Regions from separate parts of the Pantoea sp. USHLN298 genome, predicted to be linked through region 3. Evidence: predicted binding sites of a transcription regulator. Region 3 holds the regulator's gene; each other region holds the start of a gene.
What was found. The regulator PurR, encoded in region 3, represses purine synthesis genes. The targets are predictions, from matches to a motif close to CANGCAAACGTTTGCNTG.
Positions count from the first base shown of each region.

Region 1: the regulator PurR is predicted to act here: its motif matches at 2,281-2,298, upstream of glyA (serine hydroxymethyltransferase).
Region 2: the regulator PurR is predicted to act here: its motif matches at 2,335-2,352, upstream of WFK59_RS18730 (7-cyano-7-deazaguanine/7-aminomethyl-7-deazaguanine transporter).
Region 4: the regulator PurR is predicted to act here: its motif matches at 2,417-2,434, upstream of serA (phosphoglycerate dehydrogenase).

Region 1 covers NZ_JBBCRO010000003.1:544,204-548,637, reverse strand. The annotation lists gene glrR (two-component system response regulator GlrR) at 1-369, shown strand, start outside; gene glnB (nitrogen regulatory protein P-II) at 506-844, shown strand; gene hmpA (NO-inducible flavohemoprotein) at 897-2,081, opposite strand; gene glyA (serine hydroxymethyltransferase) at 2,411-3,664, shown strand; gene WFK59_RS10420 (3-phenylpropionate MFS transporter) at 3,793-4,434, shown strand, end outside.
Region 2 covers NZ_JBBCRO010000007.1:158,028-162,461, forward strand. The annotation lists gene WFK59_RS18720 (zinc/cadmium/mercury/lead-transporting ATPase) at 1-1,875, shown strand, start outside; gene tusA (sulfurtransferase TusA) at 1,921-2,172, opposite strand; gene WFK59_RS18730 (7-cyano-7-deazaguanine/7-aminomethyl-7-deazaguanine transporter) at 2,377-3,042, shown strand; gene WFK59_RS18735 (DcrB family lipoprotein) at 3,161-3,715, shown strand; gene iolE (myo-inosose-2 dehydratase) at 3,785-4,434, opposite strand, start outside.
Region 3 covers NZ_JBBCRO010000001.1:924,153-928,586, reverse strand. The annotation lists gene WFK59_RS04440 (C40 family peptidase) at 230-1,015, shown strand; gene cydH (cytochrome bd-I oxidase subunit CydH) at 1,074-1,163, opposite strand; gene purR (HTH-type transcriptional repressor PurR) at 1,445-2,470, shown strand; gene punR (DNA-binding transcriptional activator PunR) at 2,467-3,372, opposite strand; gene punC (purine nucleoside transporter PunC) at 3,479-4,434, shown strand, end outside.
Region 4 covers NZ_JBBCRO010000006.1:150,695-155,128, forward strand. The annotation lists gene zapA (cell division protein ZapA) at 1-111, shown strand, start outside; RNA gene ssrS (6S RNA) at 151-334, shown strand; gene WFK59_RS16425 (5-formyltetrahydrofolate cyclo-ligase) at 434-1,045, shown strand; gene serA (phosphoglycerate dehydrogenase) at 1,099-2,337, opposite strand; gene rpiA (ribose-5-phosphate isomerase RpiA) at 2,617-3,276, opposite strand; gene WFK59_RS16440 (LysR family transcriptional regulator ArgP) at 3,458-4,363, shown strand; gene WFK59_RS16445 (oxidative stress defense protein) at 4,397-4,434, opposite strand, start outside.

The sequences.
Region 1 (4,434 bases), on a different contig from region 3:
CGTCAGGCAGCGGAACGGCATAAACCGCAGATCCGCAGTTTCTCGGTTGATGCGATGAAACGGCTGATGGCGGCCAGCTGGCCGGGTAACGTGCGCCAGCTGGTCAATGTGGTTGAGCAGTGTGTGGCGCTCAGCGCCTCGCCAGTGATCAGTGATGCGCTGGTGGCGCAGGCGCTGAGCGGTGAAAACAGCGCGCTGCCGACGTTTGCCGAGGCGCGCAACCAGTTTGAGCTGAACTATCTGCGCAAGCTGCTGCAGATGACCAAAGGCAATGTTACTCATGCTGCGCGTCTGGCTGGACGCAACCGTACTGAGTTCTATAAGCTGCTGTCTCGTCACGAACTGGACGCCAGCGATTTTAAAGAGTAGCGTGCGCCGCACGACTGAGGCGGCTGCAGATCGCAAACAGTGATGTGGATTGCGGATATTCGCGCCCGGCAGCGCCAGCAACATTTATACTTGATAAACCCTTCCGACCACGGAGGGAGTGAGAAAAGGGTCAGACATGAAAAAGATTGATGCGATTATCAAACCATTCAAACTCGATGATGTACGTGAAGCCCTGGCTGAAGTCGGCATCACCGGCATGACCGTGAGTGAAGTGAAAGGGTTTGGCCGTCAGAAAGGCCACACCGAGCTCTATCGTGGCGCGGAGTATATGGTCGACTTTCTGCCGAAAGTAAAAATTGAAATGGTGGTCGGCGATGACATCGTCGATACCTGTGTGGAAACCATCATGCGCACCGCGCAGACCGGCAAAATCGGTGACGGTAAAATCTTTGTCTTTGACGTGGCGCGCGTGGTGCGCATCCGTACCGGCGAAGAGGATGAAGAGGCGATCTGAGTTCGCCGGATTAAAAAAGCCCGCTGCGATGCGGGCTTTTTTTATGGCGGAATCACAAGCCTTTATGCGGACCAAACAGTTCATAGTGGATGCGTGTATCCTCTACGCCGGCATCACGTAGCTGCGCGATCACATGCTGCATAAAGCCCAGCGGTCCGCACAGGTAGAACTGCGTCTGCGGCGACTGCAGGCGTGCCGCCATAGCCGTGACGTCCATCAGACCCTGCGCATCATACGCACCGGCATCCTGCGGGGCGGGCTGACGATACCAGACCTGCGAAACGAAATCGCTGAGCTGTGCGCCGGTCGCTTTCACTTCGTCAGCAAAGGCGTGCTGCTCGCCATTTTCCGCTGCGTGCAGCCAGCTTACCGGGGCGCGCGAATGGCGGGCCGCCAGCGCATGCAGCATCGCCAGCATCGGCGTCTGTCCGACACCGGCTGAGATCAGCGCCACCGGCGTCTCAGCGTCAGTCTGCAGGAAGAAATCACCGTGCGGTGCCGCCAGCTGCAACTCATCGCCCACTTTACCCGAATGATGAAGCCAGCCGGACACCGTGCCCTGTGCCTCACGCTTCACCGCAATACGGTAATCTTTGCCATTACTCAGGTGGGTCAGGGAGTATTGACGAATCTGATGATGTTCAAAGCTGGCTGGCTGCAGGTGAACCGTCAGGTACTGACCGGGTTCAAACGCCGCTACCGGGCCGCCATCAACCGGAGTAAAGGTGAAACTTTTGATCACCGCGCTCTGTTGTTCAATCGCGCTGATGCGGAAGGTCCGGGTACCGCGCCAGCCGCCCGGCTGCTGCTCCGATGCCTGATAAATTTGTTCTTCACGCTGGATAAACACCTCTGCCAGAACACCGTAAGCGCGTCCCCATGCAGCCAGCACCTCTTCGCCGGGATCGAGCAGCTCTTTGATGGTTGCCAGTAAATTTTCGCCGACGATGGCGTACTGATCAGGCTGAATATTCAGGCTGGTATGCTTCTGCGCAATCTTTTCCACCGCCGGCAGCAGCACCGCCAGATTTTCCAGGTTAGCCCCGTAAGCGCAGATCGCATTAAACAGCGCTTCCCGCTGAGCGCCGTTGCGCTGGTTGTTCATGTTGAAGACGTTTTTCAGTTCGGGATGGTGCGACAACATGCGGTCATAAAAGTGGGCGGTAAGTTTTGGGCCGCAGGCCGCAATCGCAGGCAGCGTCGATTTAACGGTGGCGATGGTTTGTGCATCAAGCATAGGAAGAACCTCACAGGTAAAGTTGCATTTTAAATGCATCTTATAGCCCGATACGCTGCGCTGTAAATAACCAGACCCCATTTACGGTGATTCCGCTGGCAACTTTTCAGTGCAGGATGAGGAAATCTCCATCACATCCTGAAGAAATTTCCGGCTGCGGTTTCGTCGGAAAAAAGCGTAAAAATCCCGTGCCGCTGCCCAGCCAATCGTTTGCGTAAAAAGAGGGGATTCACCCTACCTTCACCCGATAAAACGGTTTACACTGTGGGCCTTCGCCCCGGTGGGGCTTAAACTGCCGTTAAAAAAGTTAGCTGAGTCAGGAGATGCGGATGTTAAAGCGTGATATGAACATTGCCGATTATGATGCCGAGTTGTGGCAGGCGATGGAGCAAGAGAAAGTGCGTCAGGAAGAGCACATCGAACTGATTGCTTCTGAAAACTACACCAGCCCGCGCGTTATGCAGGCGCAAGGTTCGCAGCTCACCAACAAATACGCCGAAGGCTATCCGGGCAAACGCTACTACGGCGGTTGTGAATATGTTGATATCGTTGAGCAGTTAGCGATTGACCGCGCCAAAGAACTGTTTGGTGCCGATTACGCTAACGTGCAGCCGCACTCCGGTTCGCAGGCAAATTTCGCGGTCTATACCGCGCTGCTGCAGCCTGGCGACACCATCCTCGGCATGAACCTGGCTCACGGCGGACACCTGACGCACGGCTCACCGGTTAACCTCTCTGGCAAACTCTACAACGTGGTCGCTTACGGTATCGATGAAACCGGTAAGATTGACTACGACGAGCTGGCTGAACTGGCAAAAAACCATAAGCCGAAAATGATTGTAGGCGGCTTCTCTGCCTATTCCGGCGTCTGTGACTGGGCAAAAATGCGTGAAATCGCCGATAGCGTCGGTGCCTGGCTGTTCGTTGACATGGCGCACGTCGCCGGTCTGATCGCCGCTGACGTCTACCCAAGCCCGGTGCCACATGCGCACGTCGTCACCTCGACCACCCACAAAACCCTGGCGGGTCCGCGTGGCGGCATCATCCTGGCGAAAAACGGTGACGAAGATTTCTATAAGAAACTGAACTCTGCGGTCTTCCCTGGCGGCCAGGGCGGTCCTCTGATGCACGTCATTGCCGGTAAAGCGGTCGCCTTCAAAGAGGCGATGGAGCCGGAATTTAAAACCTACCAGCAGCAGGTAGCGAAAAATGCCAAAGCGATGGTCGAGGTGCTGATCGCGCGCGGCTACAACATCGTTTCTGGCGGTACCCATAACCATCTGTTCCTGATCGATTTGGTGAGCAAAAACCTGACCGGTAAAGAAGCGGATGCTGCGCTGGGCCGTGCCAATATCACGGTAAACAAAAACAGCGTACCTAACGATCCGAAGAGCCCGTTTGTTACCTCAGGTATTCGTATCGGTACCCCAGCCGTGACGCGCCGTGGCTTCAACGAAGCAGACGTACGTGAACTGGCAGGCTGGATTGCTGACGTGCTGGATAACATCAACGACGAAGCGACCATTGAGCGCACCAAACAGAAAGTGCTGGAAATCTGCAGCCGTCTGCCGGTCTATGCTTAACCGCTAACCCGTTGTGAACGCGCATAAAAAGGATGGCTGATGCCATCCTTTTTTATTGCCTGAAACAGGGCGCTCTGCCAGAGTAGCGTCCACTCTTGCTGCCATGCAGCACTCTTGCTGGAGGGAATATGGCAATCGGCTCCGCCAGATGGCTCGGATTGGGCTACTTCACTTACTTCTTCTGTTACGGCATCTATCTGCCCTTCTGGGGCGTCTGGCTGAAAGGCACCGGCCTTGATGCCGAAAAAATTGGTCTGCTGCTGGGCTGTGGCATGGTGGCGCGCTTTGTCGGCAGCCTGCTTATCGCCTCGCAGGTAAAAAATCCGGCGCAGTTAATTACCGCACTTCGCCTGCTGGCACTGATGACCTGCCTGTTCGCCATCGGCTACTGGGTCGGGCAGCAGTGGATGTGGCTGCTGGCGGTGATGATTGGCTTCAACCTGTTTTTCTCGCCGCTGGTGCCGCTGAGTGATGCGCTCGCCGCCACCTGGACGCAGCAGATTGGCCTGGCCTACGGGCCGGTGCGGCTATGGGGATCGCTGGCGTTTGTCATCAGTTCAGCGCTGACCGGGGTGCTGGTCAGCGCTTACTCCTCGCAGGCGATATTGCTGTTGCTGTCAGTTGGCGCGCTCAGCATGCTGGCGGGCATGATGCTCAGGCCTGCGACGCATCCGCAGGGCAATGAACGTCAGGGCGCTGCAGGCGGCGGCTGGGCGGTCTGGCGGGATCTGCTGCGCGAGAATGCGGTCTGGCGCTTTATGCTGTGCGTG
Region 2 (4,434 bases), on a different contig from region 3:
CTCAGCAGCCAGACCGACACGGCAGCCGATGGCCCGCGCTGGCAACATAACCGCATGCTGATTGCGCTGGCGCTGCTGGTGCTCGCCAGCAGCCTGCTCAGCCATTTCGCGCCGCTGTGGGGCGATCGCCTGTTTGTCATCACCACCCTGATCGGCCTGTTTCCGGTGGCACGCAGCGCCTGGCAGCGGCTGCGCAGCGGTTCGCCTTTCACCATCGAAACCCTGATGACGCTGGCCTCAGCCGGTGCGCTGATCATCGGTGCCCATGCCGAAGCGGCGATGGTGCTGGTGCTGTTTCAGCTCGGCGAGCAGCTGGAAAGTTACGCCGCCGCGCGGGCACGCAGTGGCGTCACCCGTTTAATGGCGCTGCGCCCGGAATCGGCGATCCGCCTTGAGCAGGGCCAGCGTCGTGACGTGCCACTCGCCGCGCTACAGCCCGGCGATCAGATTGAAGTGGCGGCGGGCAGCCGCCTGCCGGTCGATGGCTGCTTAATGACGCCGCTCGCCAGTTTTGATGAAAGCGCCTTAACCGGCGAATCGCTGCCGGTGACGCACAGCCGCGGCGACAAAATCCTGGCTGGTGCCACCAGCATTGACCGTCTGGTGACGCTGGAAGTGGTGTCGAAGCCGGGCGAAAGCGCGATCGACCGGATACTGCAACTGATCGAGGAGGCGGAAACCCATCGCGCGCCGGTTGAACGCTTTATCGATCGGTTCAGCCGCATCTATACGCCGCTGGTGATGCTGCTGTCGCTGCTGGTGATGCTGGTCCCGCCGTTGCTCGGCGCGGGGGAATGGCAGCCGTGGATCTACAAAGGCCTGACCTTGCTGCTGATTGGCTGTCCCTGTGCGCTGGTGATCTCCACGCCAGCGGCGATTACCTCCGGACTGGCCGCCGCTGCCCGTCAGGGCGCGCTGATCAAAGGCGGCGCGGCCTTAGAACGACTGAGCTCGCTGCGCATGATGGCGTTCGATAAAACCGGTACCCTGACCGTCGGCAAGCCGCAGCTCAGCGGAATTGTGCGCTTTGGCACCGCCAGTGAAACGGAGATGCTGGCGCTGAGCGCCGCCGTGGAACAGGGCGCGACCCATCCGCTGGCCACGGTGATTGTGGCGGCAGCGGCGGCTCGCAATCTGACGATTCCGGTCGCAGACGATCAGCAGGTTCAGGCGGGTCGGGGCATTACCGCCTGGGTCGGCGGTCAGCAAATCCAGCTGCTGACGCCTGCACAGATAGGCGGGCTGACAGCGCAGCAAACCGAAGAGATCACCCGGCGCGAAGCAGAAGGTGAAACCGTGGTGGTACTGGTGCGGGATGACGACGTGCTGGGGGCGCTGGCCTTGCACGATCGGCTGCGCAGTGATGCGGCAGCGGCTCTGCAGGCGCTGAAAAAACTGGGCATTGAGAGCCTGATGCTGACCGGTGACAATCCGCGTGCAGCCGCGACCATTGCCCGTCAGCTGGGCATTGATTTCCGGGCCAGCCTGCTGCCCGCCGATAAGGTCGCGGCAATAGCCGAACTGAGCCAGCAGCAGCCGCTGGCGATGGTCGGTGATGGGATTAACGATGCGCCGGCGATGAAAGCGGCGACGCTGGGCATTGCGATGGGCAGCGGCACCGATGTGGCGCTGGAAGCCGCCGATGCCGCGCTGACGCGCAATCAGCTGAGCCATCTGGCACCGATGATTGTGCTGGCGCGCCGCACGCGCCGCATCATTCGTCAGAACCTCACCATCGCGCTGGGGCTGAAGGCGGTTTTCCTGGTCACGACGCTGCTGGGACTGACCGGATTGTGGCTGGCGGTGCTGGCGGACTCGGGCGCCACGGCGCTGGTCACCGCCAACGCGCTGCGGTTACTGCGCAACCGCAGCTAAAGAGAGGCGGCCTGTCTGATGACGGGCCGCGCTCAGCCAGCACGACTACTCCGCCATGCCTTTCTGGATCAGGAACTGATACGGCAGGTTATCGGTCTGCTGCGCCAGCAGACGATGTTCCATAAAGCGGCAGAAGCCCGGAATATCGCGGGTGGTGGCCGGATCGTCGGCGATGATCAACAGCGTGTCGCCATCCTGCAGGCTGCGTACGGTTTTGCGCACCATCATCACCGGCTCCGGGCAACGCAGGCCACGGGCATCCAGTTGATGGTCGGCAGAGGAAAAAGCATCGCTCATAATGGACTCGGTTCAGGTTTGGGGCGCTCATTCTAGCGCGTGATGATGATGACGCAAGGCGATAACGATTGCGCTAAAATTAACCATTGCATAAATAGCACAACGCGGTAAGATGCCGCCGCTTTTTGCTCATAAAACTGCCAGGCGCTGCCCGAACGGCGTCCCGCAATGGGTTCCCTCACCCCAACATTAAAAAGGTTGATTATGCTCGCATTCTCTTCGCGTCAGCGCATGCACGCGCTGTTCTGGTTATCGCTGTTTCACCTGCTGGTGATCACCTCCAGTAACTATCTGGTGCAGCTGCCGATCTCGATTTTTGGCTTCCACACCACCTGGGGCGCATTCAGCTTCCCGTTTATCTTCCTGGCAACCGATCTGACCGTGCGCATCTTTGGCGCGCCGCTGGCCCGTCGCATTATTCTGGCGGTGATGATCCCGGCGCTGTTTATCTCCTATGCCGTCTCTGCGCTCTACTATCAGGGTGAATGGCAGGGCTGGCAGGCGCTGGAACAGGTGAACCTGTTTGTCGCCCGCATCGCCTGCGCCAGCTTTATGGCTTACGCACTGGGTCAGATCCTCGACGTACACGTCTTTAACCGTCTGCGCGCCCTACCGCAGTGGTGGATCGCGCCAGGCTGCGCTATGTTCCTCGGCAACATCAGCGATACGCTGGCCTTTTTCTCCATCGCTTTTTACAAGAGCCCTGATGCCTTTATGGCCCAGCACTGGGTGGAGATTGCCCTGGTGGATTACAGCTTCAAAGTGCTGATCTGCATGATTTTCTTCCTGCCCGCCTACGGCGTACTGCTCAATGCCGCGCTGAAACGGCTGGCTGAGCGCCGTTCTGCCGCTCAGGTAAATTTCGGCTAACCCGCCATACCGATTTTCGCCATTACCCGCTAAGATCTGCTGACAATCATCAGGTTGCGTTTGCAACCTGATTCCTGTTGTATTAACGGCTGACTGGAAACTTAAAAAAGGGATTCTGATGCGCAACCTGGTGAAATATGTAGGAATGGGCTTACTGGTGCTCGGCTTAGCCGCCTGTGACCAGAAGAAAGATGACGCGGCAAATGACAACGGCGTCAGCGCCAGTCAGTCGGCGCAGACGGTGACGCTGATGGATGGCAAACTGAGCTTCTCGCTGCCGCCTGGCATGTCAGATAAGAGCGGCAAGCTTGGTTCGCAGACCACTAATATGCACGTTTACGCCGATGAAACCGGCGCGCGCGCGATTATTGTGATTGCCGGTGAGCCGACCAATGATGGCCTGGACGTGTTATCACAGCGTATGGAACAGCAGCAGCGCAATCGCGATCCGCAACTGCAGGTGGTTTCAAACAAATCGGTTACGCTGAAAGATCAGCCGGCACAGCAGCTGGATACGGTGATTTCAGCGAACAACCAGACATCATGGTCATCGGTGATTCTGGCGAAGGTCGATGGCAAACTGGTCACGCTGCAGATTACTCTGCCGGGCGATAACCAGCAGCAGGCACAAAGCGATGCCGACAACATTGTGAAAAGTATCACTCTGAAATAAGGCCGGGCGACTGCCCTGCTGGCTTCCGGCTTCCCCGGTTCGGGGAAGCCGGTTATTTCCCGCCTGCGCTTACAGCCCGGTATTCTCACGAATATAACGGCGCGCTTTCACCGCATATTCAAACGGGTTAGCCAGCGCCGGGTCCTGCTCCGCTTCCACCACCATCCAGCCTTTGTAGCCGTAATCGTCGAGAATTTTGAAAACCGGTTTAAAATCGATCACGCCATCGCCCGGCACGGTGAAGGTGCCTTTCTTCACCCCTTCCAGGAAGGAGAGATGATTGTCGCGCACCTCAGCGACCACCTCGTCGCGCACATCTTTCAGATGGACGTGAAAAATGCGCGGCAGATATTTTTCCAGCACCGCCAGCATCTTCTGCTGTGAACCTTCCGAATAGTAGACGTGACCGGTGTCATACAGCAGGCCAACCTGCTCGTCGGTCAATGCCATAAAGCGGTCGATCTCTTCGGTGGTCTGAATGCCGGTGCCCATATGGTGATGCAGCGTGACCCGCATTCCCTTTTCAGCCGCAATGCGCGCCAGTTCGTTGTAGCCGTCTGCAGTGCGCTGCCACTCTTCATCACTGAACACCGGTTTCTGCTCAAACACCGCCAGCGTGGTGCCCTGAATACTTTTGCTCTGCTCTGAACAGCCAATGACCCGTGCGCCCATCGCATGCAGGAAGTTCATGTGATTAATGAACTCATCGATGGTTTTGG
Region 3 (4,434 bases):
TTATTAACGGCCAGTAACATATTAATAATTTGCAATAGTTTTGCCGATATAAGACGCTGAAAATGTTCATTTTCAACGCAATTGCGTGAGGCCGAAAGATTAATAAAAAAAGGCGTTACTGTTTTCAAACGAACTGGACTAGAATGGCATCGGCGCTGATCCTGGATCAGATTATTCCCAACTTTGTCGCGGTGCGTAGTGGCCCTGACAACTTAACTAAAACCGGACTATGCGTTTAATCATTACGCTTTTCATTCTTGCCTTTGCGCAACTGTTCTTTAACATCGCTTCTGCCTCACCGCAGGCGCCGGTGAATGTCAGTTCGCATAAAGCAGAGAAAAAGAGTGCGCGCGAAGATGAGCGCCGCAAGCGTCGCCCGCTGAAAACGGCGGCAAAGAAAACACGCGTCAGTCCGATTCAGAAGCTCAAAGTCAAAAAACAGAAAAAAAGCGAACTCACCGCCAGCCATCTTCCCGCTAAGAAAAGTAAAACCTCCCTTAAAACGGCCAGTAAAAAACGCTACGGCCACCAGCGTTCGCTTAAAACCGTTGACGCCAGCAGCAGTGACACCGGCACCATTAAAATGAGCAAGTCACATCGTCAGCGTTACCAGAAAGCGCGCGAAACGGCGATGACCAAGTTGATGGGTCAGTTAGGCAAACCTTATCAATGGGGTGGCACCTCACCGCATACCGGTTTTGATTGCAGCGGCCTGGTCTGGTACGCCTATAAAGATTTGGTCAAGTTCAAGATCCCGCGCACCGCCAATGAGATGTTCCATCTGCGCGACGCCGCGCCGGTTAAACGTGAGTCACTGGAGAAAGGCGATTTAGTCTTTTTCCGCATCAATGGCCGCGGCACCGCCGATCACGTTGGGGTTTATCTCGGCAACGGCAAATTCATTCAGTCACCGCGTACCGGCAAAGATATTCAGATCAGTGCGCTGGGTGAAGACTACTGGCAGCGCCACTATATTGGTGCGCGTCGGGTCATGACGCCAAAGACCATTCGCTAACGCAGCCGTTGGGCGATCGCCAGACAGCAAAAAGCCGGGCCATGCCCGGCTTTTTCGATCAGTGCAGAATCGCGGTGAAGCTAAAAGCGACAATCATCAGCAGGCAGCCGACGGTAGTCATCAGCGCCAGTTTCAAATCGGTACTCATTTAACTCTCCTTAGTCACAATTTTTGTGGGGTTAAGCCATTTTCCCACAGGACCGGGTAAAAATCTCGTTTTATCCGCCCAGCCTTGTTAGAATCCTGCCTTTGTTGCGCAACGCGCGCAGCCCCGGTTCCGTTTGCTCTCTTTTCAGGCGCTCATTACCCGCCAGTCGCCCTGTTTACCGGTCAGAAAACCTGCATAATTGCGCAGAAAACCCTGAGCAGACGCAAACGTTTAACATTATGCTTATCATTGCGTTAGATAAGCCCTGGAGTCCGATTTTAATGGCAACAATTAAAGATGTGGCAAAACGCGCCGGCGTCTCAACGACCACCGTTTCGCACGTCATCAATAAAACGCGTTTTGTCGCTGAAGAGACGCGCAACGCCGTCTGGCAGGCGATTCAGGAACTGCACTATTCGCCCAGCGCCGTGGCGCGCAGCCTGAAGGTGAATCACACCAAAACGCTGGGCCTGCTGGCGACTTCCAGCGAAGCGCCCTACTTTGCTGAAATTATTGAAGCAGTGGAAAACCACTGTTTCGACAAAGGCTATACTCTGATTCTGGGTAATGCGCACAATGATCTGCAGAAGCAGCGCGCCTATCTCAGCATGATGGCGCAAAAGCGCGTCGATGGGCTGCTGGTGATGTGCTCTGAGTATCCGGACGATCTGCTGAAAATGCTGGAAGAGAACCGTAACATCCCGATGGTGGTAATGGACTGGGGCGAATCCCGCGCCGACTTTACCGACACGGTGCTGGACAATGCGTTTCAGGGCGGTTATCTCGCCGGGCGTTATCTGATTGAGCGTGGCCATCGCGAGATTGGCGCCATCCCCGGCCAGATGGAGCGCAACACCGGTGGCGGACGTCACGCCGGCTTCCTGAAGGCGCTGGAAGAAGCGGGTATTCAGCCGCGTGCCGAGTGGATTGTCCAGGGTGACTTTGAACCTGAATCGGGCTATCAGGCAATGCAGCAGATCCTGTCGCAGAAACAGCGCCCGACCGCGGTGTTCTGTGGTGGCGATATCATGGCGATGGGGGCGATTTGCGCCGCCGATGAGATGGGATTGCGCGTGCCGCAGGACATTTCGGTGATCGGCTATGACAATGTGCGCAACGCGCGCTACTTCGCGCCGGCGCTGACCACCGTTCATCAGCCGAAAGCGCAGCTGGGTGAGAAAGCGCTGGAGATGTTGCTGGATCGCATCACCAGCAAACGTGAGATTTCTCAAACCATCGAAGTGCATCCAACCCTGATTGAACGTCGTTCCGTAGCTGATGGTCCGTTCCGCGACTACCGCCGTTAATCTTCGCTTAACCACTCCTGATTAAGCGTTTGCGCATCACCCAGATAGCTGAGTAACCAGCCGGTCGCCGGTGATGCGCGATCTTCCGCCCAGCTGACACAACAGGGACTCTCCGGAAAAGCCACCGGCAGGGTCAGCTCCACCAGCGCGCCGCTGTCCAGCAACGGCCGGGCCAGATGACCAGGCACCATCGCCACGCACAATCCCGCCAGTACGCAATCCAGCCCGGTCTGCCATTCCGGCACCACCAGCCGACGCTGGTTGTCGAGCGTCCACGTCATCCGGCGTGGCAGCGCGCGCGAAGTATCTTCCAGAACCAGCGACGGCCAGCTGCGCAGGGTATCGTCATCTATCTGGCTCACTTCCGTCAGCGGATGGTGGTTCGCGACTACGCAGCGCCAGTTGAGCGTCCCCATATCGCGAAAGGCAAAGCGGCCGCCGACCGGGATCGCCTGAGTCGCGCCGATAGCAACCTCCACCCGGCCATCCGCCAGCGCATCCCAGACGCCGTTGAACACTTCATAACTGATGTGCAACTCCATGTCAGGAAAGTGCCGGTAAAAATCCTTCACTAATTGTCGGGTACGCTGCGGCTTGACGATACAGTCCACCGCAATACTTAACTGCCCGCGCCAGCCGTTGGCCAGCTGCTGACACTGGCGGCGGGTGGCGAGCATTTTTTTGATGACGCTGCGCCCTTCCCGGACAAAATGCTCTCCCGCAGGGGTTAATACCACCTCACGATGCTGACGTTCAAACAGCGGAACCGCCAGCCAGGTCTCCAGCTGGCGCACCGTGTAGCTGATAGCCGACGGCACCCGATGCAGCTCCTGCGCCGCCGCGCTGAAGCTGCCACCGCGCGCCACGGCATCCACCACTTCTAACGCATATTCTGACCACATATTCTGCCTTCAAATTTTTTAACAGCAATAGGCAAATATTAGCGTTTCACAGCGGCAAACGCACCTTTTACACTCTGCCGCGTTCAACCTGCAAAATGAGAATCAGATGTCACCGTCAAAAGGATTTATGCCTTATCTCGCTCTGCTGAGCATGCTGGGCTTTTTAGCCACCGATATGTACCTGCCCGCGTTTGGCGCGATGCAGCAAACTTTCAATACCTCGCCTGGCCTGATCAGTGCCAGCATGAGCCTGTTCCTGGCCGGTTTTGCCTGCGGTCAGCTGTTCTGGGGTCCGCTCTCCGATCGCATCGGGCGTAAGCCGGTGCTGCTGGCCGGACTGGCGCTGTTCGCCGTCGGCTGTGCCGGTATGCTGTGGGTAGAGGATATTTATCTGATGCTGGCGCTGCGCTTTGTTCAGGCGATTGGCGTCTGTGCGGCCGCTGTCAGCTGGCAGGCGCTGGTGGTCGATCGCTATCCGGCCGCACGTGCTAATAAGGTGTTTGCCACCATCATGCCGCTGGTGGCGCTTTCGCCAGCCCTGGCACCGCTGTTAGGCGCGTGGCTGATTGGTCATTTCCACTGGCGTTCGATCTTCCTGGTGCTGACGCTGATTGCGCTGGCCTTGATCCTCACGACGCTGCGCCTGCCGTCGGGCCGCAAAGCAACGGGCAACCAGGGCGCAAATCCGGGCTTTTTTACCCTGCTTAAATCCCGGGTTTACAGTGGTAACGTGCTGATTTATTCCGCCTGTTCCGCCAGCTTTTTCGCCTGGCTGACCGGCTCACCCTTTATTCTGGCCGATCTGGGCCTGTCGCCCGCCGATATTGGTCTGAGTTATCTGCCCCAGACGGTTGCCTTCCTGATTGGTGGCTTCGGCTGCCGTGCCCTGCTCAACCGTTTTAAAGGGGCGCAGCTGCTGCCGTGGCTGCTGGCGGTCTACAGTCTGAGCATCCTGGCGCTGTTTGCCGTCGCACTCTCCGGCCACAGTACGCTGCTGAGCCTGCTGCTGCCGTTCTGCGGCATGGCGCTGGCTAACGGTGCTATCTATCCGATTGTGGTCTC
Region 4 (4,434 bases), on a different contig from region 3:
GATTATGCTGCTAATATGGAACAGCGTATCCGTATGTTGCAGCAGACGATTGAACAGGCGCTGGTTGAGCAAGGTCGCATCACTGAGCGTGAGGATGCGAAGTTCGAATAAAACTTCATGGTTGCTATACTCTGGTAACGGTGAGGTAAATTTTCTCTGAGATGTTTGCATGTGGGCCAGTCCCCTGAGCCGATATTTCAAAAAAACAGAATGTGACGCTCCGTAACCTGTGAGCATGCTCGGTCCGTCCGAGAAGCCTGATGGTTGCGACGGCATATTCACCTTGAACCAAGGGTTCAAGGGTTACAGCCTACGGCGGCATCTCGGAGATCTCTCTTCTGTAGTCCCTGTGTACTACCCTGTTCGTCCCGGTATTTTTCCCCGACTGTCATGTTATAGTTGCTGCTACAGCGACTTATCCGGCGGGGAAACCATGTCTGAACCTTCTCAGCGACCCAATGAAATCCAGCCTCAACGCCAGGCGATTCGCCAGCACGTCCGCCATTTACGGCGCGCACTAACCGATGAGCAGCAAACCCAGGCCGCTGAGCAGCTCGCTGAACACGCCCTGAATTACGCTCCACTGACTGAAGCGCTCAATATCGCCCTGTTCCTGTCGGTGGATGGCGAACTCAATACCCGTCCGCTGATTGCCCGTCTCTGGCATCTGAAGAAAGCGGTTTATCTGCCAGTATTACACCCCTTTTCCCCCGGTAATTTGTTATTCCTGCGCTACTCGCCCGATACCCTGCTGCGCAAAAATAAACTCCATATTCCCGAGCCGCCGCTGGATATCCGGCAGTTGATCACCCTCGATCAGCTGGATGTGATGATGGTGCCGCTGGTGGCTTTTGATCAATATGGACAACGTCTGGGGATGGGCGGCGGTTTTTACGATCGCACGCTGCAGAACTGGCGACAGCATGGTTTCCTGCCGGTCGGGCTGGCGCATGACTGTCAGTGTGTCGATAGCCTGCCGGTTGCGGAGTGGGATGTGCCGTTACCGGCGGTGCTGACGCCGTCAAAGCTGTGGCAGTGGGAGTAAGATAGCTGAGCAAAAAAAGAGGCGCACAGCGCGCCTCTTGCTGTTTCTGACGCTTAGTAAAGCAGACGAGCGCGAATGGTGCCGGGAATCGCCTTCATCAGCTGTAACGCTTTATCAGCCAGCTCTGGCTCAGCATCGATATCGATGACCACATAGCCCATAAACGGCGACGTCTGCAGATACTGAGCGGCAATGTTGATGCCCTGCTCGGCAAAAATCTGGTTGATAGCGGTCAGGACGCCTGGGCGGTTTTCATGGATGTGCAGCAGACGGCTGGCGCTGGCGCCGTGCATCGGCAGTGACACTTCCGGGAAGTTAACCGCTGACAGCGTGGAGCCGTTATCGGAATATTTCGCCAGCTTACCAGCGACTTCGATGCCGATATTCTCCTGCGCTTCTTCGGTCGATCCGCCAATGTGCGGAGTCAGGATGACGTTATCAAATTCACTGAGCGGCGAGATGAAGGGATCGCTGTTAGTGGCAGGCTCGACCGGGAACACGTCGATGGCTGCGCCGCCAACCTGTTTGCTGGCCAGTGCGTCACACAGCGCCGGGATATCCACTACCGTGCCGCGCGAGGCGTTAATCAGCAGCGCGCCAGGCTTCATCTGTGCCAGCTGTTCAGCACCAATCATATCCTGGGTGGAGACCGTCTCCGGCACGTGCAGGCTGACCACATCGCTCATATTGAGCAGATCCGCCATATGGCGTACCTGGGTCGCGTTGCCCAGCGGCAGCTTGTTTTCGATATCGTAGAAGAAAACGTGCATTCCCAGGCTTTCGGCCAGTACGCCGAGCTGCATACCGATATGACCATAACCGATGATGCCCAGCTTCTTGCCGCGCGCCTCAAACGAACCTTTGGCATTTTTGTTCCAGATACCACGATGGGCTTTGGCATTGGCTTCCGGGATACCGCGCAGCATCAGCAGCATCTCACCAATTACCAGTTCCGCTACCGAGCGGGTATTGGAGAACGGCGCGTTAAACACCGGGATCCCGCGGCTGGCTGCGGCCTGCAGGTCAACCTGGTTGGTGCCAATGCAGAAGCAGCCGACTGCGACCAGCTTTTCAGCGGCGGCAAAAATCTCTTCAGTCAGTTGGGAGCGGGAACGGATACCAATAAAGTGCGCATCACGGATCGATGCTTTTAACGCGTCAGCGTCCAGCGCGCCCTTGTGGAATTCGATGTTGGTATAGCCTGCAGCCCGCAGGTTTTCCAGCGCGCTCTGATGGACACCTTCCACCAGCAGGAACTTAATCTTGTCTTTTTCCAGTGATACCTTTGCCATTTCCCGACCCTATTCAGAATTCAATGAGGACTGCCATAAGCCAGCCTTCTGTCAAAATATCAAAAAATACGCCTGCGGCAATACAAACGATTGCCTGTGCGACAGCACGGCAAGGCTTTGCAGCAGCACATTGCCGTACAAAATCGTGATGTCTGCGATGAAGGGAGAACGAACCCGCTGTGGATGACGTTAATGTGACATAAGTCACCAAATTTCACCCTGGCGAGAAAAGCTGTTTTTCAGACAGAAACCCCCGGCGCCGCTTCGACGCCGGACAGATCATTTTTTGATGGTTTTCACCCCGTCAGGTCCGCCAATCAGCGCGATATCCGCGCCGCGTGCGGCGAACAGGCCAACGGTAACAACGCCTGGCAAAGCGTTGATCGCTTTTTCCAGTTCAATCGGGTCGAGAATACGCAGATTATGCACGTCGAGAATAATATTGCCGTTATCGGTGACCACGTTCTGCCGATATTCCGGTAAACCGCCGAGCCTGACCAGCTGACGCGCCACATAGCTGCGCGCCATCGGGATCACTTCGACCGGCAGCGGGAAACGACCCAGCACGTCCACCTCTTTTGAGGCGTCAGCGATACAGATAAAGGTTTCAGCCACCGCAGCGACGATTTTCTCACGCGTCAGCGCAGCCCCACCGCCTTTGATCATCTGCATCTGCGGATTGATCTCATCAGCACCATCAACGTAAACCGACAGAACATCGATCTCGTTCAGATCGAACACCTGAATACCGAGGCTTTTCAGCTTTTGGGTTGAGGCGTCGGAGCTGGAGACCGCGCCCTCAATCTGATGCCTGACCGTCGCGAGCGCATCAATAAAATGGGAGGCGGTCGAGCCGGTGCCAACGCCGACAACGGTACCGGGCTTAACGTAATCGAGTGCAGCCCAACCTACGGCTTTTTTCAGTTCATCCTGGGTCATGGTATGTTTAAAACCTGTGCGACAACGAAGTGCGCGTAGTATAAAACAAGGCTTACTGAAAATGCTCGGGTGACAGGCGCGGATTTATCGCTTTGGAAGCCAGACCACAAAAACACGCGGTCACTTACCGGTGACACTTTTGTGGCATAGTAACGTCCACCCTGAAGGAGAGAGAATAACAATGAAACGCCCCGATTATCGTACGCTTCAGGCGCTGGATTCAGTGATTCGTGAACGCGGTTTTGAACGCGCCGCACAAAAATTATGCATCACGCAGTCGGCGGTTTCGCAGCGCATCAAGCAGCTGGAGAACCTGTTTGGTCAGCCGCTGCTGGTGCGTACCGTGCCGCCTCGCCCCACCGAGCAGGGTCAGAAGCTGCTGGCGCTGCTGCATCAGGTTGAGCTGCTGGAAGAGGAGTGGCTGGGCGATGAGAACAGCGGTACCACGCCGCTGCTGCTGTCACTGGCGGTCAACGCCGACAGTCTGGCGACCTGGCTGCTGCCCGCGCTGAAAGATGTGCTGGCCGACTCGCCGGTACGGCTCAATTTACAGGTAGAAGATGAAACCCGGACCCAGGAGCGTTTACGCCGCGGCGAAGTGGTGGGTGCAGTGAGTATTCAGCCGCAACCGCTGCCGAGTTGCCTGGTCGATCAGCTGGGTGCGCTCGACTATCTGTTTGTCGCCTCACGCGATTTTGCTGACCGCTTCTTCCCCAACGGCGTCACCCGTTCTGCCCTGCTGAAAGCGCCTGCCGTAGCCTTTGACCACCTGGATGATATGCACCAGGCGTTTCTGCAACAGAACTTCGATCTCTCGCCGGGCAGCGTGCCCTGCCACATCGTTAATTCATCGGAAGCCTTTGTGCAGATGGCTCGACAGGGTTCGACCTGCTGTATGATTCCGCATCTGCAGATTGAGCGTGAGCTGGCGAGCGGTGAGCTGATTGATTTGACGCCGGGCCTCTATCAGCGCCGGATGCTTTACTGGCATCGCTTTGCGCCGGAAAGCCGTCTGATGCGGCGGGTGACCGATGCGCTGATTGCGCATGGACATCGCGTGCTGCGTCAGGATGACGTTGCCGCGTAACCAGAGAAAACGGGGCTGAGGCCCCGTTTTGCATTATGGCGTATTCGGTTTGAGCTCAAACACCACATCGA